3 regions of the Bradyrhizobium sp. WD16 genome follow, and region 1 is predicted to be linked to each of the others. Evidence: predicted binding sites of a transcription regulator. Region 1 holds the regulator's gene; each other region holds the start of a gene.

Region 1 (7,520 bases):
TGCCGGGACATGTCCGGTGCCTGGCACGATGATGCAGACCAGACATGCGCTGATCGGCACAGGGACCCGAGAGCCGACGGCCGATGCGAGATACGAAGGAAAAGAAAAGAGACGCCATGCAAGGTCCGCACGATTTGCTGAAGCCCGCCGGCGGCGCGACCCGTCGATCGGCGCTCGGGCTCCTGCTGGCATCGCCGCTGATCGCCTCCTGCTCCGGCATCCAGTCCAGCCTGACCTCCTCGTCGCCGGGGCCGGAGGGCGCTGCGCTGGGCGGGCCGGCACAGCAGCCGAGCTCACTCGGCACCGGCAACGTCAAGGTCGGGCTGATGCTGCCGCTGTCGGGCCAGGGCAATGCCGCGGTGGCCGCGCAGTCGATGAAGAACGCGGCCGAGATGGCGCTCGCCGAGTTTCAGAATCCCAATGTCCAGCTTCTGGTGAAGGACGATGCCGGGACCGGTCCGGGGGCGCAGCAGGGAGCGCAGCAGGCTCTCGACGAAGGCTCCGAGATCATTCTCGGCCCGCTGTTCGCGCAATCGGTGCCTGGCGCGGCGCAGCTGACGCGGGCGCGCAACATCCCGATGATCGCCTTCTCGACGGATTCGAGCGTCGCCGGCCGCGGCGTCTATCTGCTCAGCTTCCTGCCGGAATCCGACGTCAACCGCATCATCGAATATGCTGCAGCTACCGGCAAGCGCTCCTTCGCGGCGCTGCTGCCGGAGAATGCCTATGGCAACGTGGTCGAGGCCGCGTTCAAGCAGGCCGTCGGACGTCGCGGCGGCCGGATCGTCGCCTTCGAGAAATATGGTAGCGATCGCAGCACGGCGGTGCGCAACATCGCCCAGGCGCTCGACAATGCCGATTCGCTGTTCCTGGCCGACGACGGCGATGCGCTGGTCGGCGTCTCCGACGCTCTGGTTGCGGCGGGGGCCAATCTCAAGCGGGTGCAGCTGCTCGGCACGGGGTTGTGGGACAATCCGCGCGTGTTCGCCAGCGCCGCCCTTCAGGGCGGGTTGTATGCGGCGCCGGATCCGGCCGGATTCCGCGCCTTTTCGGGGCGATATCGCAGCCGTTTCGGCGGCGAGCCGGTGCGCACCGCGACGCTGGCCTATGACGCGGTGGCGCTCGTCGCGGCGCTGTCGCGCACGCAAGGCAAGCAGCGCTTTGCGCCGGACGTCCTGACCAATCCGTCGGGTTTCGCCGGCATCGACGGACTATTCCGCTTCAAGAGCGACGGCAGCAACGAGCGCGGCCTCGCGGTGATGCGCGTCGCCACCGGTGGCGGTCAGGCGGTGGCCGGGTCGCCCAAGAGCTTCAGCACTTAAAGGAGCTTTCCGGGCGCAGGCTCCGGATGCAGGCGAGCTTGCACGGCGTTTGTCCCTCGGCACGAGGGCCCGCGATCCACGATCAAATCAAGGGCGGCCTTACGCCGCGAGGTCCGCCACCACGGCGTCGAGCACCGGAAAACCCGACTGGGTCACCCGCAGCCGTCCGGCGGCATCGACGGTGATCGCGCCTTCGTCGCTCAGCAGCGCGATGCGCCGCGGATCGAGCGAGCGGCCGGCCAGCGCTTCATAGCGCCGGGGGTCAATGCCTTCGGCGAGGCGCAATCCCATCAGCAGGAATTCGTCGGCGCGCTCTTCGCTGTTGAGCACGTCGTCGGTGATGACGCCGTGACCCGAGGCTTCCACCCGCATCAGCCAGGTCTCGGGCCGCTTCTCGGTCGCCACCGCATGACGTCGGCCGGCGACGTCGATGCGGCCATGGGCGCCAGGGCCGATGCCGGCATATTCGTCGCCGCGCCAGTAGACGAGATTGTGCCGGCATTCGGCGCCGGGCCGGGCGTGGTTGGAGATCTCATAGGCCGGCAGGCCATGCGCGGCGCAGACGTCCTGGGTGACGTCGTAGAGCGCTCGCGCCATCGCTTCGTCCGGCGTCTTCAATTTGCCGGCGGCGTGCAGACCGAAGAATGGCGTGTCCGGCTCGATGGTGAGCTGATAGAGCGACAGATGCTCGGCGGCCTCGCCGATGGCGGCGGCGAGTTCGTCGCGCCACATCGCCGGCGTCTGGTCGGGACGGGCATAGATCAGGTCGAAGGAATAGCGATCGAAGGCGGCGCGCGCGATCTTGACCGCCGCCATCGCCTCCTCGGCGGTGTGCAGCCGGCCGAGCGACTTCAGCGACGCGTCGTCCAGCGCCTGGACACCGAGCGAGACGCGGTTGACGCCGGCGGCGCGGTAGCCGCGGAAGCGCGTCGCCTCGACGCTGGTCGGATTGGCTTCCAGCGTTACTTCGACATCGCGGGCGATGGTCCAGTGCCGGCCGACCGCGTCGAGAATGGCGCCGACCGTCTGCGGCTCCATCAGCGAAGGCGTGCCGCCGCCGAGAAAGATCGAGGTGACGGTGCGCGGTCCGGTCCGCGCCGCGGTGGTCTCGATCTCGCGGGCGAAGGCGCGGACGTAACGGGCCTGGTCGATGGCCGCATGGCGCACGTGGCTGTTGAAGTCGCAATAGGGGCACTTCGACAGGCAGAACGGCCAGTGCAGATAGACGCCGAAGGCGGGCGCATCAACGGTCATCACCGTCCTCCGGGGCAAGGCACTTCGCCTGCAGCTTGAGAAATGCGCGGGCGCGATGGGACAGGCCCATGCCGTGCGGCGGCAGCCCGTGCTTTTCCATGCTGCTCATTTCGCCGAACGTCCGGCTATGATCGTCGGGCAGGAAGAAGGGGTCGTAGCCGAAACCCTTGGTGCCGCGCGGCGGCCAGACGATGGTGCCGTCGACGTGGGCTTCGACCTCCTCGCGATGGCCGTCCGGCCAGGCGACGCACAGCGCCGAGACGAAATGGGCCTTGCGCTGGTCGGGCGTCGTCGCGCTGCGTTCCTGCAGCAGGCGTTCGACCTGCGCCATGGCCGCAGTGAAATCCTTGCCATCGCCGGCCCAGCGCGCCGAATAGATTCCAGGAGCGCCGCCGAGGGCGTCGACCGCGAGGCCTGAATCGTCAGCGAAGGCGGGAAGTTGCGCCGCCCTCGCCGCCGCCTCGGCCTTGATCGCGGCATTGGCCCGGAAACTGGTCCCGCTCTCCTCGGGCTCGTGGAGGCCGAGTTCGCCGGCGGAGATCGCCTCGACGCCGTGCGGCGCCAGCAATTCGCGCATTTCGGCGAGCTTGCCGGGATTGTGGGTCGCGATGACCAGGCGTCCGGTGATTCGGCGAGACATGAAAGAATCCTAGCCGCAACGGCCGGGGCGTCAAATTCGCCGGCCCGTCCTTGCGGCACTTGGCAATGGCCGGCCCAAAGGCCGGCCGCCTGTCGAGGGTTACGCCACCGCCATCTTCTGCAGGTCGACGAGGCGGGCGACGCCCTTCTGGGCCAGGGCCAGAAGCTTGAGCAATTCGTCCTGGGTGAAAGGTGTCTTCTCGGCGGTGCCCTGCACCTCGATGATGCGACCGTCCCCGGTCATGACGAAATTGGCGTCGGTTTCCGCCTCCGAATCCTCGGCATAGTCGAGGTCGAGCACCGGCGTTCCGTTGTAAATGCCGCAGGATACCGCCGCGACGTTGTCGCGCAGCACGTCGCCGCGAATCATGTTGCGGGTCGTCATCCAGGCGATGCAGTCGGCCAGCGCCACCCAGGCACCGGTGATCGAGGCGGTGCGGGTGCCCCCATCGGCCTGGATGACGTCGCAGTCGATGGTGATCTGGCGCTCGCCGAGCGCCTCGAGATTGACCGTGGCGCGCAGCGAGCGACCGATCAGCCGCTGGATTTCGACGGTGCGGCCGCCCTGCTTGCCGGCGGAGGCTTCGCGGCGGGTGCGCTCCAGCGTCGCCCGCGGCAGCATGCCATATTCCGCGGTCACCCAGCCGCGGCCCTGGCCCTTGAGCCAGGGTGGCAGGCGCTCTTCCAGGGTGGCGGTGACCAGCACATGGGTGTCGCCGAATTTCACCATGCAGGAGCCTTCGGCGTATTTGACCACGCCGCGTTCCAGCGAGACGGGACGCAGTTCATCGGGCGCACGGCGGCTTGGCCGCATCGGGTATCCTCCGAAAGAAATGGGAATAAAAGAGCTGACGAGGCTTTTAGGGGCAGGGGGTGGCGCCGGCAAGGGCGCCGGTCGGCGGATGCGGATGTCTCCAGTTGAGCCCTCCAGACCGCGAACTGCTTGAAACCGGCTGGAATAGTGGACAAATTGGGTGGTGGAGGAGCAGGTCCGTGGTTCAGCATGATCCAGCCGGTCATCTTATCGATCCGTCGGGGCTGGCTCAGCTCAATGAGCGTTCGCGCGATATCTTCCGCCAGATTGTCGAAAATTATCTCGCGACCGGCGAGCCGGTCGGCTCGCGCAATGTGTCGCGCCTGATCACGCTGCCTTTGTCCCCGGCTTCGGTCCGCAACGTGATGTCGGACCTCGAGCAGCTCGGGTTGATCTATGCGCCGCACACTTCCGCCGGGCGGCTGCCGACGGAACTCGGCCTGCGCTTCTTCGTCGACGCCCTGATGCAGATGGGCGAACTCAGCGAGGCCGAACGGCAGTCGATCGAGGCCCAGCTCGCCTCGGTGAACAAGGGCCAGACCGTCGAGGCGGCGCTGGACGAAGCCATGCACCGCCTGTCGGGGCTGACCCGGACCGCCGCCGTGGTGCTCACCGGCAAGACCAACGTGCGGCTCAAACACATCGAATTCGTTCGCCTCGAGCCGGAACAGGCGCTGGCGGTGCTGGTCGCCGAGGACGGCCAGGTGGAAAACCGGGTGCTGAGCCTGCCGCGGGACACGCCGGCCTCGGCTCTGGTCGAAGCCTCCAATTTTCTCAATGCGCGGATCCGCGGCCGGACCCTCGCCGAGGTGCGGCTGGAACTGGAAGCCGCGCTGGAGGCGGCCCGCAGCGAACTCGACCAGCTCACCCAGAAAGTGGTGACGGCCGGCATCGCCAGCTGGTCGGGCGGCGAGGAGCGCCATCTCATCGTCCGCGGCCACGCCAATCTCCTGGAGGATCTCCATGCCATGGAGGACCTCGAGCGGGTGCGACTGCTGTTCGACGACCTCGAAACCAAGCGCGGGGTGATCGATCTGCTCGGCCGCGCCGAGCGCGCCGAGGGCGTGCGGATCTTCATCGGCTCGGAGAACAAGCTGTTTTCGCTGTCGGGGTCATCCACCATCATCGCGCCCTATCGCGACGGCGGCGGACATATCGTCGGCGTCCTGGGCGTTATCGGACCGACCCGGCTCAATTATGCACGGGTGATCCCCATGGTGGATTATGCCGCCCGCGTGGTCGGCCAGATGCTGGGCAATTGACGGTTTGCGGCCCCCGAACGCCCCCCGTCCGACCAGGAGCTTGATTTTCGCCGCAGGAATCCTGATATCCCGCCTGGGGTCCCGGCTCCGAAGCCCGTTTCATTCGCAGCGAACCCCTTGAGCGAACTTCGGATTCGGAAGGTCTCCGGAAAACGAAGGACGCTGGAAATCCAAGGTCCGGTTTGGCGGTTCAGAAATTCCCTTCGAGGACTGGGGAATGAGGGTATTTCTGAACCCCCATGCTGGGTTTCTGATGCATTGCAGGCAAGAAGGCGAGTAATGACCGAAGCGAACGGCCAGAATAATTCCGAAGATCACGTCAAGGACGGCGATGCGCCGGCCGAGCCTGTGACGCCGAAGCCATATGTGATGCCGGACGAGCCCGAGGCCGGATCGGTCGAGGCGCTCAACCGCGAAGTCGCCGACGCCAAGGACAAGATGCTGCGGACCCTGGCGGAGATGGAGAATCTGCGCAATCGCACCAGGAAGGAAGTGGCCGATGCCCGCAGCTACGGCATCGCCTCCTTCGCCCGTGACGTGCTCGACATCGCCGACAATCTGCAGCGCGCGCTCGACGCGGTGCCCGCGGCAGCGCGCGAGAATGCCGAGCCCGGACTGAAGGCGCTGATCGAGGGTGTCGAACTGACCGAGCGCTCGCTGCATGCCACGCTCGAAAGGAACGGCGTCAAGAAGTTCGACCCCACCGGCGAGAAGTTCGATCCCAATTTCCAGCAGGCGATGTACGAGGTGCCGGACGCGTCGGTGCCGGCGGGCACCGTGGTGCAGGTGGCGCAGGCCGGTTACATGATCGGCGAACGCGTGTTGCGCCCGGCGCTGGTCGGGGTGTCCAAGGGCGGCACCAAGTCGGCTCCGAACACGGACATCAAGGCGTAAGCGGCCCTTTCACCGGCCGGCAAGACAATACGGCGCGCAGGTCATCCTGCGCGCCGTTGTCGTTTGACCGGCAGCGCCGCTGCCGATCAGGCGATATCGGCCGACTGGATGCGCTTGACGCCGGCCCTGGCGGTGTCGGCCCAGGCCTTGGCGAGCGAGCCCTGGGTGTCGATGCCGCGGCAGGCATCCTCGACGATGTAGGTCTCGAACCCGGCCTTGCGGGCGTCGAGCGCGGTCCAGGCGACGCAGAAATCGGTGGCGAGCCCGGTGACGAAGACGCGCTTGATCTTGTGCGCCTTGAGATACGCGGCGAGCCCGGTCGAGGTCTTGCGGTCGGCCTCGGTGAAGGCCGAATAGCTGTCGATATCCTTGTGATAGCCCTTGCGGATGACGAGTTGAGCCTGCGGGATTGAAAGGTCCTTGGCGAGCGACGCGCCGTCGGTGCCCTGGACGCAATGGTCCGGCCACAGCACCTGCTTGCCATAGGCGAGGTCGATCTTGTCGAACGGCTTCTTGCCCGGATGGCTGGTGGCGAAGGAGGTGTGGCCCGGCGTGTGCCAATCCTGGGTCATCACCACGTTGCCGAAGCTCTTGGCGATACGATTGATCACCGGAATCACCTGATCGCCGTCCTTCACCGCGAGGCTGCCGCCGGGCAGGAAGCAGTTCTGCACATCGACCACGACGAGCGCGGCGCTGTCGCCGATCCTGATCTTGTCCGCAGCGAAGGCCCGGGTCGCGGTTGCGGCACCGGCGATGCCAAGCGCTGCGGCGGCGCCGATGGTGCCGAGAAGCTGTCGTCTGTCGAGCATGGCAATTCCCCTCAAAGAAGCGGCTCGCCTGGTGCTCGATCACGCCGCGTGCGCGTCGGCCCTGAGCCGCCGGTCATAAGAAAGGTACAGAAAATCAGTGGGGTTGTACGAGGTAAAGACGGATCGCTGCATCTTCTTCAAGCAGCGAGGGCCCAAACTTCGGGCGTCGGGGCAAGGCGTTGTTAACGCCGCATTCCTAATCTCTTCACCGAGAATTCCCTTCACGACTGCCGCGCCAAGCAGGCCTCCGATCGCGCCATGAGCGTCGACCTCAGCACGACTGCCAGGACCCCGCCGTTTTCGGCGAGCGCCGACCGGCTGCAGAGTATCGCGCCCTGGCTGGCGCTCGGTGGGCTGCTCGTCCTCGCCGTCCTGCAGCGCCTCCTGGTGCCGGCCAATATCGACGTCGCCTGGCTGCTTACCGCCGGCGAAAAGGTGCTCGGCGGCCATGCCCTCTATGGCGAGGTGCTCGAGACCAATCCGCCGATGGCGGTCGGCACCTATTTGCCGGCTATCCTGCTCT
Region 2 (7,520 bases), 820 kb from region 1:
GACGACTATGGCCTCAGCCCCGGCGTCAACCGCGCCATCCGCGAGCTGATCGCGCAACGGCGCCTCAATGCCACCTCGGTGATGGTTGTCGCTCCCGCCTGCGGCCGCGACGAGATCGCAGCGCTGCGCGAAGTCGCTGCCGGCGCATCCTGCGCCATCGGGCTGCACTGCACCCTGACCGCGCCGTTCCATCCGCTGACCATGCATTTCCGGCCGCTCGATGGCGGCGCGTTCTATCCGCTCGGCCGCCTGCTGCGCGCCAGCGTCATGCGCCGGCTCGATCCCGAAATCATCCGCGGCGAAATCGCGGCCCAGCTCGCCGCCTTCACCGAACGCGTCGGCCGCCCGCCGGATTATGTCGACGGCCATCAGCATGTGCAGCTCTTCCCGCAGATCCGCGACGCCTTTCTCGCCGCGGTGAAGGAGGCGGCGCCCGCTGCCTGGGTGCGGCAATGCGGCCGCAGCGGCGGCTTGCGTGCAGGCCATCCCAAGGTGCTGCTGCTCGACACCTTGAGCGCGCGCTTTCGCGTCCTGGCGCGCCACGCCGGGCTCGCCGCCAATCCCGGCTTCGCCGGCGCTTATGATTTCACCCGCGACAGCGACTTCGGGGCGCTGATGAGGGACTTTCTCGCCGGCCTGCCGGACGGGGGCCTGATCATGTGCCATCCCGGCTATGTCGACGACGTGCTTGCGTCGCTCGATCCGCTCACCACCCAGCGCGAGCGCGAACGGACCTTCCTCGCCAGCGACGATTTCGCCAGGCTCCTGGCGGCGCAATCGGTCGCCCTCGCTGAACGGCGCGCGGCCGCCTGACAGCCCTTGCCAGGGACAACAGCCGGTTTTCCGGTTTTTTGTGCCCTGGTCAGGATGTCGCATACCAAAATTTAATCTGCGGAACTCTTTTGGCGTCACAATGGGCGCCTACCTCTTCCTTCGCCTCACAGGAGGAGGATTGAATGACCCCGCAAGAACGCCGCCTGATCGACGATCTGTTCGACCGTCTTACCGCCCTGGAATCGTCGCCCCGCGATCCGGAGGCCGAAAAGGCCATCATCGAGGGCCTGCGGCGTGCGCCCAATGCGACCTATGCCCTGGTGCAGACCGTGCTGGTGCAGGACGAGGCGCTCAAGCGCGCCAATGCGCGCATCGAAGAGCTTCAGGCCGGCACCCAACAACAGCCGGCCGCCTCCGGCAGCTTCCTCGATTCCATGCGCGACGCCGTGTTCGGCAACGCCTCGCGCGGCTCGGTCCCGAGCGTCAAGCCGGCCGATCCCGCCGGCAGCCGTCCGGTGTGGAACAGCGGCCAGGTGCTCAATTCCGGCTATAACGATCCGCGTGCCGGTTACGGCGCCGATCCCCGCGGCGGCTATGGCGCGGCGCCCTACCCGGCGCCGGGCGGCGGCGGCGGCTCGTTCCTCGGCACCGCCGCGGCGGCCGCGGCCGGCGTCATCGGCGGCTCGCTGCTGATGAACAGCATCCGCGGCCTGATGGGCGGCGGCATGAGCCACCAGGCATTCGGCGACGCCGGCAGTTTCGGCAGCGGCAGCGCCGGCCCGTGGAGCGGCGATGCCTCGAACAGCGATCTGGCGCGCGAAGCCGGGCTGAACGACATCGGCGGCGGCGGCACGGACCGCGGCAAAGCCGACGACCGCGGCCACGGCCTGTTCGACACTGCGTCCTCCGACGACCTGAATGACCAGCGCCAAGACGATCAGGACGACAATGACGACGGCGGCTTCGACAGCGACGACGGCAGCGATTACGCCTGAGGCCGGTCAGGCGAGCCGCACGCCACGGCGATCGAACCGGTTCGACCGATGAAGACCGGCCGCTGCATGCAGCGGCCGGTGCTTTTCCGAGTTCATCGGCGCCGGGTCAGAGCACCACGACCCTGGTGCCGACCGGAACCCGGCCATAGAGGTCGATCACGTCCTCGTTGCGCATGCGGATGCAGCCCGATGAGACGTTGGTGCCGATGGTCCACGGTTCGTTGGAGCCGTGGATGCGATAGAGCGTCGAGCCGAGATACATGGCGCGGGCACCGAGCGGATTCTCCGGCCCGCCCTCCATGTGGCGCGGCAGATCGGGGCGTCGCTTGAGCATCTCTGCCGGCGGCGTCCAGTCGGGCCATTCGCGCTTTGCCGAGACATGCTTGATGCCGGACCAGGTGAAACCGGGCTTGCCGACGCCGATGCCGTAGCGCAGGGCCCTGCCGCCTCCCTGCACCAGATACAGAAACTTGTTCGGCGTATCGATGACGATGGTGCCGGGCGCCTCGCGGCCAGGATACTCGACCACCTGCTTTTCATATTTCGGATCGAATCCCGGACGGCCGGGCTCCAGCGCCTGGCGCTGGTAGTAGTCCTGATCCTGATCATCCGGCACGTAGTAGCGCTGATCGCCGTCGGGCTGTCCGCCCTGGGGCACCAGTTCGTAGCGCGGCGCACGTTCGTAGCGCGGCGCGTCCGGATAGGCTGGCGCCGGCCCCGCACCACCGCCGCCAAAGATAAACTCGATGAAGCCACCACCCATCGCGGGGCGGTCGGCATAGGCGACGCGGAGCGGGGCAGCAGGATCGTTGCGGGCCCGATCGTTGCGGACTTGTTGGTAGCGGACCTGGTCGTTGCGAACCTGGGCCAGGGTCGGCGTGATGGTGACGCCGAGCGCGCAAGCGCTGGCGAGGATCGCGGAGGTGAGTTTCAACATCGACGTACTCTGCACTCTTCGTCGGAAATCGGCGCATGGCTGCGCTCACGCGCGCATTAGAAGCGGCAATGGCATCGGTTTGGTAAACGACGCGGCCGGGCGGATTCACCACGACCACAGGTCGGCCCGCTTCATGTCGACAGCGTTTATTTTTGGTGAAGGCGCCGCGCCATGGTTAATCGCGGCTTACCCTCGCCTTCGACACGCATCGAAGGCGAGGTTCCATGTGAACCCGCTGTTAAATCCCGTTGTATTACAAAGTCTGCGCTCGAAGGTTGGGGAGTTCTTATGCCTGTTCACCGCAAGCGCTTTCGCATCGAAGAAGCCCAGTACGGCGTGACGCCGCTCGACGTGTCGCAGGGCGGCGACATCAGCCAGTCCCATAACGAGATCATGGCGGAGCTGCGCGCGATCCGGGCACAGATGGCGACTGTGCAGCCCGCCGTCGAGGCCGACGGCGCCGACGACAAGACCGCTGATCTGTCGCAGGAGACCGCCGACGCGCGCGCGCTGCTGCAGACCTACCGCGCCCAGATCGAACAGTGCGAGAAGCTCAAGATCGAGCTCGACCTGATCCACGAGGCGATCAGCCGTACCAAGCAGGAAATCGCCGTGCTCCACGGCAAAAGCTTCGATGGCGACGAGATGGCCCGCGTGACGGGCGAACTCGGCGCAGTGGTCGGCGGCACCGAAGAAGCGACCCAGCAGATCCTCGAAGCCGCGGAAGCCATCGACCAGTGCGCCAGCGCGCTGACCAAGGTGAACTCCCCCGACCAGCAGGCGCAACTCGCCGATGACATCCAGGAGCGCGTCGTCTCGATCTTCGAGGCCTGCAACTTCCAGGACCTGACCGGCCAGCGTATCAGCAAGGTCATGAACACGATGCGCTTCATCGAGCACCACATCAACGTGATGATGGATATCTGGGGCGGCGTCGACGCCATCAAGGCGCACGCTCCGGCGGTGATCGACGACCGCGTCGGCGATGCCCGCCTGCTCAACGGTCCCAAGGGACCCGACGACGCCGGTCATGCCTCGCAGGACGACATCGACGCCATGTTCCCGTAACCGCGCCGGCCTGGTCGACAGAATTCGGGCGGCCTCGGGATCGGGGCCGCCCTTTTCATTCACGACGTCATTTACGACGCTTCATTGCAGTGCGAGTGCGTTTTGCACCGCACTAGAATCAATCATATCGATGGCTCTAGGCGCGCGGTCCGCAGCGGACGTAGACCATGGTGCCGTAGCGGCCATCGGCGTCCTTGTCGATGAAACGGGTGATCAGCACGCGACCGTCGAACGAGACGATCTCGCGATCCTTCTCGCCCCCGGGAGGGCCGGCCGGACCGATATAGTTCTTGCCGCTGCGGCTGCCCTTGATGCGCAATTCCTGCGGCGTCGCCTCGTCGGCGAGATGCATGATCACCCCGCCGGAGTTGCCGCGACCGATCACATAGGGCTGCTTGCACTGGCCGCGCGCCGCATTCTCGGTGCGGACCCGGTCGTCGGCCTTGTGGTAGGAGGCAAGACCCCAGCGCCCGACGAGCTCGTCCGGGCGGATGCTGCCGGGAATTTCCGGCTCGACCGCCGGCTCCTGCGGCGGGGGCGGCGGCTGGGACATTCCAAGGTCGAAGCCCTGGAAGCCGCCGCCGGTACAGCCTCCGAGCACGGCAGCAAGAACCGCGGCTGCGGCGAAAGCCGTCAACCGGCGCGTCGAAACAAATCTTTGCATCTCATCCCCTGAGCGAGCATTCCCCGGCCGCGACACTCCCGACGTTTCGCGGCCCAAACTGATCGCCGGCCGCGCCAAGTGGCGCCGCCGTCGCGATATGGTTTCCAGACCATCCCATAATGACATCACCAAGGCCTTAAACGGCGACGATCGGCAAATTCGATCGTGCGGCGCAGCAGTTGCCTCTTGGCGCCGCCCGAACGGCCCCGTTGCTTGACAGGATCGGCAGCACGCCATATCTCCCGGGCGCACTTTAGCACTCTCGGGGGATGACTGCTAACTCGCCTTCTGATCCGGCAGCCCCGGGCCTTGCTCCCTTCATCAGTCCAGAGGAACTCCAATGGCCAAGACCAAATTCCGCCCGCTCCATGACCGCGTCGTGGTCAAGCGCATCGACGCCGACGAGAAGACCAAGGGCGGCATCATCATCCCGGACTCCGCCAAGGAAAAGCCGTCCCAGGGCGAAGTGATCGCCGTCGGCCCGGGCGGCCGCGACGAGGCCGGCAAGCTGATCCCGATCGACCTCAAGGTCGGCGACAAGGTGTTGTTCGGCAAGTGGTCGGGCACCGAGGTCAAGATCGATGGCGTCGATCTCCTGATCATGAAGGAGTCCGACATCATGGGCGTGACGGCCTAACGGCCCGGCGTTTTCGTTCAAGTGCATTTTCCGGCCGGACCGTCCGCCGGCCCCGTCAGGGGCACCCGATGGGCCGGCCCACTCACAGGAGCAACTGAGATATGGCAGCCAAGGACGTGAAATTCGCGGGCGACGCCCGTGAACGCATGCTGCGCGGTGTCGACATCCTCGCCAACGCGGTCAAGGTCACCCTCGGTCCCAAGGGCCGCAACGTGGTGATCGACAAGAGCTTCGGCGCCCCGCGCATCACCAAGGACGGCGTCACCGTCGCCAAGGAGATCGAGCTCGAGGACAAGTTCGAGAACATGGGCGCCCAGATGGTGCGCGAAGTGGCCTCGAAGACCAACGACACCGCCGGCGACGGCACCACCACCGCCACCGTGCTCGCCCAGGCGATCGTGCGCGAAGGCGCCAAGGCGGTCGCGGCCGGCATGAACCCGATGGACCTCAAGCGCGGCATCGACATCGCGGTGACCGCCGTGGTCAAGGACATCGAGAAGCGCGCCAAGCCGGTGGCCGCCTCCTCCGAGGTCGCCCAGGTCGGCACCATCTCGGCCAACGGCGACACCACCATCGGCAAGATGATCGCCCAGGCGATGCAGAAGGTCGGCAACGAGGGCGTCATCACCGTCGAGGAAGCCAAGTCGCTCGATACCGAAGTCGATATCGTCGAAGGCATGAAGTTCGACCGCGGCTATCTCTCGCCCTATTTCGTCACCAATCCCGAGAAGATGACCGCCGAGCTCGAGGACGCCTACGTCCTCCTGCACGAGAAGAAGCTGTCGGGCCTGCAGGCCATGCTGCCGGTGCTCGAGGCCGTGGTGCAGTCGGGCCGTCCGCTCCTGATCATCGCCGAGGACGTCGAGGGCGAGGCGCTCGCCACCCTCGTGGTCAACCGTCTGCGCGGCGGCCTCAAGGTCGCGGCCGTCAAGGCGCCGGGCTTCGGTGATCGCCGCAAGGCCATGCTCGAGGACATTGCGATCCTGACCGGCGGTCAGCTGATCTCCGACGACCTCGGCATGAAGCTCGAGAACGTCAACCTGCAGATGCTCGGCCGCGCCAAGAAGGTCGTGATCGACAAGGAAAACACCACCATCGTCAACGGCGCCGGCAAGAAGCCGGCGATCGAGGCCCGCGTCAACCAGATCAAGGCCCAGATCGAAGAGACCACCTCGGATTACGACCGCGAGAAGCTCCAGGAGCGTCTTGCCAAGCTGGCCGGCGGCGTCGCGGTGATCCGCGTCGGCGGCGCCACCGAGATCGAGGTCAAGGAGAAGAAGGACCGGGTCGAGGACGCCCTCAATGCGACCCGCGCCGCGGTGCAGGAAGGCATCGTGCCGGGCGGCGGCACCGCGCTGCTGCGCGCCAAGAAGGCGGTCGGCCGTCTGTCCAACGACAACTCGGACGTCCAGGCCGGCATCAACATCGTGCTGAAGGCGCTCGAAGCTCCGATCCGCCAGATCGCCGAGAATGCCGGCGTCGAAGGTTCGATCGTTGTCGGCAAGGTGCTCGAGGGCAAGGGTGAGACCTTCGGCTTCGACGCCCAGAACGAGGAATATGTCGACCTCGTCGCCAAGGGCATCATCGATCCGGCCAAGGTGGTGCGCACCGCGCTGCAGGACGCCGCGTCGGTCGCCGGCCTGCTCGTCACCACCGAAGCCATGGTCGCCGAGCTGCCGAAGGAGCCGGCGCCCCCGATGCCGGGCGGCGGCGGCGGCATGGGTGGCATGGGCGGCATGGGCTTCTAAGAAGCCCGGCGTCTCTCGCCACTTCGCAAAAATCAAAGGCCGCCCTCAGGGGCGGCCTTTTTCCTTTAGATCGCGTTCCTTTAGATCGCGGCGCTCAAGGCAAGCGGCTTACGGCTCGAAACGCAGAGCTGCCTCAGCCCTCCGGCGCCAGGAACGGCTGGACGATCTCGCAGAACGCCGGCAGGTCTTCACAGGCCTCGGCATGCACCGCCAGCGCCGGCCAGCGGCCGGCATCGAACACGCCGGGATGGGCCTCTTTCGTGAAGCGCAAGACGCAGCCGACCGCGATATCGGCGTGGCCGATGCGTTCGCCGAACCACCACGGCGACTTGATGTTGCCGCGCTCGGCTTCCAGGGCATCCAGCACGCCGGAGATCTGGGTCCGGCAGCGCTCCATCCACAGATCGGAGCGCTCGGCATGCAGCACGCGCTCGTAGACGAGGCTCACCGCCTTGTCGCCAAGGCCGGTGGCGAGCGCGCAGGTCTTCAGGGCACGGCGCCGGACCGCGCCGGCGGACGCGATCATCGCCTTGCCCTTGCCGACGCATTCGTCGAGATGATCGAGAATGGCCCAGCTTTCGATCAGCACCTCGCCGTCGTCCAGCACCAGGGTCGGCACGCGGCGCAGCGGATTGAACGGGGCGATCTTGTCGGCATCGCCGAAGATCGACCACGGCCGGTGTTCGAAGGCAAAACC
Region 3 (7,520 bases), 2.1 Mb from region 1:
CATCTGACGCATGCGCCTGCGCATCGACCATACCACCACCTATCGTTACGAGCCGCCGGCCGGCGGCGTGATCCAGGTCCTGCGCATGACCCCGCGCAGCTTCGAGAGCCAGTATGTGGTGGACTGGCAGATCTTCGTGTCGACCGACTCGCGGCTGCAGATGCACCAAGACGCATTCGGCAACATCACCCACCTGCTCAGCCACGGGCCTCTGGCCGACCTCACCATCCATGTCGAGGGCGTCGTCGAAACCAGCGACGCCAGCGGTGTGGTGCGCGGCACCGAAGAACGGTTTCCTCCGAGCCTGTTCCTGCGCACGACGCCGCTCACCGAAACGAGCGAGGAGATGCGCATCCTCGCCCACGACCTGCGCCGCCAGAGCGGCGAGGACGTGCTCGGTTTCCTGCACGCGCTGATGCTGCAGATCGAGGCTCACATGAGCTACGAGAATGATCCGACCGCTTCCGGCAGCAATGCCGCCGAAGCCTTCGCGCTCGGCCGCGGAGTATGCCAGGATTACGCTCACATCTTTGTCGCCTGCGCACGCAATGCCGGCGTGCCTGCCCGATTCGTCTCGGGCCACTTCCTGCGCAGCGACGTCGCCCCGTCCCGCCAGACCGGTCATGCCTGGGCCGAAGCCTACGTGCCGAAACTCGGCTGGGTCGGCTTCGACCCGGCCAACACCGTTTCCACCACCGACGCCCATGTTCGCGTCGCGGTCGCGCTCGATCATCTCGGCGCAGCCCCGGTGCGCGGCACTCGCTACGGTGGCGGCTCGGAAAGCCTTGAAGTGGCGGTCAGGATCCAGCAGGCCGGACGCCAGAGCCAGTCGTGAACACCGCCGCCGCCGTTGCCGCGATCGCCCTCAACGGGTAAGAGCATCCGTACATTCGCTTCACAGGCCCGCCTCCAGGCGGGTCGCGACTGTCAAATCCACTCCATCGGGCAGGACTGCGAGCGTCATGACTTATTGCTGCGGAATTCTGGTGCGCGACGGCCTGGTGATGATCGCCGACACCCGCACCAATGCCGGGCTCGACAACATCTCGACCTTCCGCAAGCTCCACGTCTTCACCAAGCCGGGCGAGCGCGTGATGGCGGTCGCCAGCGCCGGCAACCTGTCGATCAGCCAGTCGGTGCTGAGCACGCTGACCGAGGGCGTCGAGAACCCCGACACCGGGGAACTCGAGACGCTGACGAATGCGCCGACCATGTTCCAGGCGGCGCAGCGCATCGGCCGCGCGATCCGCCATGTCCTTGAGACCGAAGGTACGGCGCCGCGCGCCGAAGACATCAATTTCGACGTTTCCTTCCTGTTCGGCGGACAGATCAAGGGCGGCCGGATGCGCCTGTTCATGGTCTATCCGGCGGGCAACTTCATCGAATGCACCACCGACACGCCCTATCTCCAGATCGGAGAACACAAATACGGCAAACCGGTGCTCGACCGCGCTGTCACCTATGACGTCGACCTGCACGATGCCCTCAAGGTCGGCCTGGTGTCGATGGATTCGACCATGCGCTCCAATCTCGGCGTCGGACTGCCGATCGACGTGCTGATCGCGCGTCCCGACGTGCTGCAGCCGGAACTGAACTACCGGATCGAGGCCGACGAGCCCTATTTCCACGATCTGCGCGCACGCTGGTCGGCGGCTCTGCGCGCTGCGCATCAGGGCATTCCACGGCCGCCCTATCTCGACGCCGTGGCCCCGACCGCCAAGACCCGCTAAAGTCCCGAAACCGAAATTCGCTTCGAATTTCCTGAAACCACCAGGCGCGACCAGCGGACATTCGCTTCGACCCGTCGCAAGGTCCCGGGCGGATCTGGATCGCGACGGGGGATCGACAAGAAAACAGGTGAGGAAACATGGCCGGAGAGAAGGTAGCAATCGTCACGGGTGCGGGCTCGGGCGTGGGGCGAGCGACATCGCTCGCGCTGATGAAAGCGGGTTTCGCCGTGGTGCTGACCGGACGGCGCGCCGAGGCGCTGGCCGAGACCGCCAGGGCCGGCGAGAGCCTCGGCGGCAGGAGCCTGCCGGTGCCCGCCGACATGACCAATCCCGCCTCGATCGCGGCGCTGTTCGCCAAGACCAAGGAAGCCTTCGGCCGATTGGATCTGCTGTTCAACAATGCCGGCATCGGCGCGCCGACGGTCCCCTTCGAAGACGTCAGCGTCGAGCAGTGGAAGGCGGTGGTCGACACCAACCTGACCGCGCCCTTCCTGTGCACCCAGCACGCCTTCCGGATCATGAAGGACCAGACCCCGCGCGGCGGCCGCATCATCAACAACGGATCGATCTCGGCCCACGCGCCTCGGCCGTTTTCGGCGGCCTATACCTCGACCAAGCACGCGATCACCGGCCTGACCAAGTCCACCGCACTGGACGGCCGCGCCTATGACATCGCCTGCGGCCAGATCGACATCGGCAATGCCGCAACCGACATGACCAGCCGCATGGTCGAAGGCGTATTGCAGCCCGACGGTCGCAGGATCCCCGAACCGCGCATGGACGTCGAAGCGGTCGCCAACGCGGTCGTGTACATGGCGAGCCTGCCGCTCGACGCCAACGTCCTGTTCATGACAGTGATGGCGACCAAGATGCCGTTCGTCGGCCGGGGCTGAGCTGAGCTCACGCAACCGGGCCTCATGGTTCGAGACGGCTGCCGCGCAGGCTTCTCGAACCATGAGGGACTGTGCCGCTCGAGACGAGGCCGCGGCGCGGCCAGTTACGATTTCACCGCCGGCAACGCGCACCAGGGCATCGGCAACAGCGGCTGATAGATCTGGTTCCACTCGCAGATGTATTCCGGACCGCTGCGTTTGGTCATCATCTTGACCGGCTCGGGATGCGCCGCCACCACATGGATCACTATCAGCACCATGCCGAAGGGCAGCGTCCAGCGCGGCGCCAACAGCTGCGGCATGCCGTCGAGCAGCAGCGCGCCGGCGATGATGATGAACGGATCACTGAGGACGAAATATTCCGACTTGAGACCGCGCGTGATGCCGAGCGTGTCGATCCCGGCAGCGATCGCGACCAGCAAGATCGCCTGAAGCGCCAACTGCGGCTTGCCGCGGACCAGGGCATAGAGGATGCCCGGCACCACCAGCCACAGCACGACGAGCGTCGGTCGGGACGAAGGGTAGAGGACGAAGCTGTAGCGACGTAAAACCCAGACGAAAAGAGCGTTGAGCTCGGCGATGATCCCGCCCAGGCTCTTGACGTTGTCCTCGCCTATCGGTGCAAAGGCCAGCATCTTCTCGATCGGATTGAGGACGGCGACGGCGTCGTTGACGTTGAACTGCAGATCGAGCGCCAAGAGCCCGAGCGCCGCGCCTGCCAGCAGCGCCGGCAGCGTCGCCGCGGCTTCCGCCGTGGCGACGCGCCAGATCAGCGCGTAGACGACGACTGCCAAAACGACCTCAGCCGCGAGCGCCCATTGGTAGACGCCGAAGCGGCCGAACAGCATCGGCTTCAGTCCTGCGACGGCGATGGCAGCCGGATCATATCCCGCAGCGACGATCGGGGCCGCCCACCAGCACAACAGCACGGCGGCGGCGCCGAGCAGACCGACCGCAGGCCAGGCGCGTGGCGACTCTCGCCAGAACAGATCGCTCGGTGCAGCCGATTGGCCGAAGAACAGGCTGAGCGGCGGCAGCGCAGCGATCACGAAGATCGCATGCACCTTGTTCTCGAGCGCCATAACGCAGAGCATGGCCGCGGCGCCCAGCGCGACCGGCCGCCACAGCCCGGGCCGCCGTGCGGCAGCGATGACGATGAGCAGCGCGAAGACGACGAACGAGGCGGCGATCATTTCACTGCGCAGGATGCGAAGATGCACCGCGACGCCGCCGGAGAAGGCAAAGGCGAAGGTGGCGAGCAGCGCAATGCGTCGGTCGCGCAGGGCGCGACGCGACAGCATGGCGAAGACCACCACTGACGTACAGGCAGTGATGAGGGCGACGAGGCGTCCCGCCCTCACCGCAGCAGTCATGGCGGCGCCGAAGGCGTCGGGATCGGCCGCCGAAGGAATGGCCGAGAGCCTGTAGGCATCGAGCAGTCCGAGGCCGTGCAGCACCTGAAACGCGAACTTCACCGACAGGATGGTGAAGAAGCTCGGATGGTCGAAGAACTCCTTGGGGAGTCCCTCGTTCAGCACCAAGGCGTTGTAGACCACCATGAAATCCATGTCGGCGTTGCGCCAGTAGATGGCAAAATAGCCGAACAGGAAGAACGACAGCACGATGCCGGCGAGGATCGCGGCGAGGCCGCCGGCCCAGCCGAACATGGTGAGACGGCTGAGCACGAAATCGGGTGAGGCCGGCTCGACCGCGGGCGCGGTCGCTGGTGCCGGTCCGGTGATGGGACGGTCGAGCATTCGGGGGCATCCGCAGGCGAATAACAGCGCGGGCAAAAGCCGCGACCATCGTGCCGCCATGCCCCGCTCCACACGCCGCCTCTGTGGGCCTTGGGGCTCGTGGCGTCAATCCGTGCACCATTCACAGGAAGGCGCACGGCCACGGCACCCCGGCCCAAACTCTCGAGGCCTCAGTGCAGCCGGAACACCCCGTCCACCGCCTTGAATTCGGCCGGCTTGATCAGCCGCGAATGGACGACGGTAACTGAGAATAACGGCCCGTCGAGCTTCTGCTGCCAAAAGCTGAGAAAGTCCTGCAATGCCGGGAATTCCGGGAACATGTCGTAATCCTGCCAAACGAAGCTCTGCAGTAGCCAGCGGCGGTCAGGACGACGGTAGAGGATCTCGGCCGTCGTCAGCCCGTAACCGGCGAGTTGCTTCTTGAACCCTTCGGACACGGTACTGCGGGACGGCGCAATGGGGGCTTTCACGGTCATGCCTGGCTCCAACTCCGGAGCGCGCAATGCGCTCACATCAAAAATGTGACGCAAAGCGGCAAGTCATCTCAAGCTCAAATGTTCAATAAAGTGTTTATAATCAAGGCATTAGCAGCAAACAAAGAATATTGCTAGCAGCCCGGATCATCAGCGCAGTGCGCCGCTAAGGCTGCCGATAACCATCGTGGCACTCTGTTCGCCCGAGTGCCAAAAAAATCTCCAGGCGGTCTTGATTGCACCTTGTCTGCCGCCTATGTCGGCCATGCGGTAGCACTCGCTACCAGCGACTGCCAACATCATATAAAATCAGCTTTTTCATAGGCTTAGGAGAAACGCGATGAAATTCCGTCCGCTTCACGATCGTGTTGTGGTCAAGCGCATCGACGCGGAAACCAAGACGGCCGGTGGCATCATCATCCCCGACAGCGCGAAGGAAAAGCCTTCCCAGGGCGAGATCGTCGCCGTCGGCCCGGGTGGCCGCGACGAAGCCGGGAAGCTGATCCCGATCGACCTCAAGGTCGGCGACATCGTTCTGTTCGGCAAGTGGTCGGGCACCGAGGTCAAGATCGACGGCACCGAAGTGCTGATCATGAAGGAAAGCGACATCCTCGGCGTACTGGAAGGCCACAGCGCCGGCAAGAAGGCTGCGTAAGCGCCGTCTCTTCTCGACAACCGAATCCAAGGGAAAACACACAATGTCAGCTAAAGAAGTCAAATTCGGCGTAGATGCGCGCGACAAGATGCTGCGCGGCGTCGACATTCTCGCCAACGCCGTCAAGGTGACGCTGGGTCCGAAGGGCCGCAACGTCGTTCTCGACAAGTCGTTCGGCGCTCCGCGCATCACCAAGGACGGCGTCACCGTCGCCAAGGAGATCGAGCTCGAAGACAAGTTCGAGAACATGGGCGCGCAAATGGTGCGCGAAGTGGCATCCAAGTCGGCCGACATCGCCGGCGACGGCACCACCACCGCGACCGTGCTGGCCCAGGCCATCGTCAAGGAAGGCGCCAAGTCGGTTGCCGCCGGCATGAACCCAATGGATCTGAAGCGCGGCATCGACCTTGCTGTCGAAGCCGTCGTTGCGGACCTCGTGAAGAACTCCAAGAAGGTCACTTCGAACGAGGAAATCGCCCAGGTCGGCACCATTTCAGCCAACGGCGACTCCGAAATCGGCAAGTTCCTCGCCGACGCGATGAAGAAGGTCGGCAACGAAGGCGTCATCACCGTCGAGGAAGCCAAGTCGCTCGAAACCGAGCTCGATGTCGTCGAGGGCATGCAGTTCGACCGCGGCTACATCTCCCCCTACTTCGTCACCAATGCCGACAAGATGCGCGTCGAATTCGACGACGCCTACATCCTGATCAACGAGAAGAAGCTCTCCTCGCTCAACGAACTGCTGCCGCTGCTCGAGGCCGTGGTACAGACCGGCAAGCCGCTGGTGATCGTTGCTGAAGACGTCGAAGGCGAAGCCCTCGCCACCCTCGTCGTCAACCGCCTGCGCGGCGGCCTCAAGGTTGCTGCCGTCAAAGCTCCGGGCTTCGGCGATCGCCGCAAGGCCATGCTGCAGGACATCGCGATCCTGACCGGCGGCACCGCGATCTCGGAAGATCTCGGCATCAAGCTTGAGAACGTGACCCTGCAGATGCTCGGCCGCGCCAAGAAGGTGATGATCGACAAGGAGAACACCACGATCGTCAACGGCGCCGGCAAGAAGGCCGACATCGAAGCGCGCGTCGCCCAGATCAAGGCGCAGATCGAGGAAACCACCTCGGACTACGACCGTGAGAAGCTCCAGGAGCGTCTCGCCAAGCTGGCCGGCGGCGTCGCGGTGATCCGCGTCGGCGGCGCCACCGAGGTCGAGGTCAAGGAGCGCAAGGACCGCGTTGATGACGCGATGCATGCAACCCGGGCGGCTGTCGAGGAAGGCATTCTGCCGGGCGGCGGCGTCGCCCTGTTGCGCGCCTCCGAGCAGCTCAAGCGCATCCGGACCGCCAATGACGACCAGAAGACCGGCGTCGAGATCGTCCGCAAGGCCCTCTCCGCTCCGGCCCGCCAGATCGCCATGAACGCCGGCGAGGACGGCTCGGTGATCATCGGCAAGATCCTGGAGAAGGAGCAGTATGCCTACGGCTTCGACTCGCAGAGCGGCGAATACGTCAACCTGGTCACCAAGGGCATCATCGACCCGACCAAGGTGGTGCGTGCGGCGATCCAGAACGCAGCTTCGGTTGCGGGCCTCCTGATCACCACCGAGGCCATGGTCGCCGAGCTGCCGAAGAAGTCGTCCGGCGGCCCCGCGATGCCTCCGGGCGGCGGCATGGGCGGCATGGACTTCTAAGTCTCGCCACCAGCGAAAAATGCGAAAGCCCGGCAGCGATGCCGGGCTTTTTGCTTGCACGGCCTCGTCAGGCGTGTCGCAGAATGGGGCCTCGTCACGCGATCCCCGCAACCGCCAACCGCGATCGCGGCCTCCCATGCATTCGGATCCGGCCTTGAACGGAATTGAGCCGCCCTCTCCAGTGTCCTGTCTCCGAAGGACCGCTTCGTTTGCCTCACCCTCGCACGGTCATTCGGAGACATCGGGACACTAGTGTGGTGGATCTGACGCTCGTTTCAGTATTGCAGCGAGTTCTTCGAACGAGCGTCAGATCCAAAACCACACTAGA

Evidence for each region. The regulator HrcA, encoded in region 1, represses chaperone genes, less so after heat shock. The targets are predictions, from matches to a motif close to GTTAGCACTCNCNNNNNGNGAGTGCTAAC.
Region 2: a site for HrcA is predicted at 4,691-4,719, ahead of groES (co-chaperone GroES). Genes of this name have one in related genera too.
Region 3: a site for HrcA is predicted at 5,123-5,151, ahead of DB459_RS18490 (co-chaperone GroES). Genes of this name have one in related genera too.

What each region holds. Positions count from the first base shown of each region.
Region 1 covers NZ_CP028908.1:1,884,908-1,892,427, reverse strand. Annotated here, with positions in the region: gene DB459_RS08745 (penicillin-binding protein activator) at 117-1,322, shown strand; gene hemW (radical SAM family heme chaperone HemW) at 1,422-2,576, opposite strand; gene rdgB (RdgB/HAM1 family non-canonical purine NTP pyrophosphatase) at 2,566-3,216, opposite strand; gene rph (ribonuclease PH) at 3,316-4,029, opposite strand; gene hrcA (heat-inducible transcriptional repressor HrcA) at 4,209-5,291, shown strand; gene grpE (nucleotide exchange factor GrpE) at 5,571-6,185, shown strand; gene pncA (bifunctional nicotinamidase/pyrazinamidase) at 6,272-6,997, opposite strand; gene DB459_RS08710 (hypothetical protein) at 7,256-7,520, shown strand, end outside.
Region 2 covers NZ_CP028908.1:1,062,117-1,069,636, forward strand. Annotated here, with positions in the region: gene DB459_RS04930 (ChbG/HpnK family deacetylase) at 1-813, shown strand, start outside; gene DB459_RS04935 (DUF2076 domain-containing protein) at 957-1,769, shown strand; gene DB459_RS04940 (L,D-transpeptidase) at 1,876-2,706, opposite strand; gene DB459_RS04945 (protein phosphatase CheZ) at 2,995-3,774, shown strand; gene DB459_RS04950 (hypothetical protein) at 3,911-4,438, opposite strand; gene groES (co-chaperone GroES) at 4,779-5,075, shown strand; gene groL (chaperonin GroEL) at 5,177-6,823, shown strand; gene DB459_RS04965 (glutathione S-transferase family protein) at 6,957-7,520, opposite strand, start outside.
Region 3 covers NZ_CP028908.1:3,999,633-4,007,152, reverse strand. Annotated here, with positions in the region: gene DB459_RS18515 (transglutaminase family protein) at 11-835, shown strand; gene DB459_RS18510 (proteasome-type protease) at 963-1,730, shown strand; gene DB459_RS18505 (SDR family oxidoreductase) at 1,868-2,623, shown strand; gene DB459_RS18500 (glycosyltransferase family 39 protein) at 2,728-4,380, opposite strand; gene DB459_RS18495 (usg protein) at 4,551-4,856, opposite strand; gene DB459_RS18490 (co-chaperone GroES) at 5,194-5,508, shown strand; gene groL (chaperonin GroEL) at 5,552-7,192, shown strand.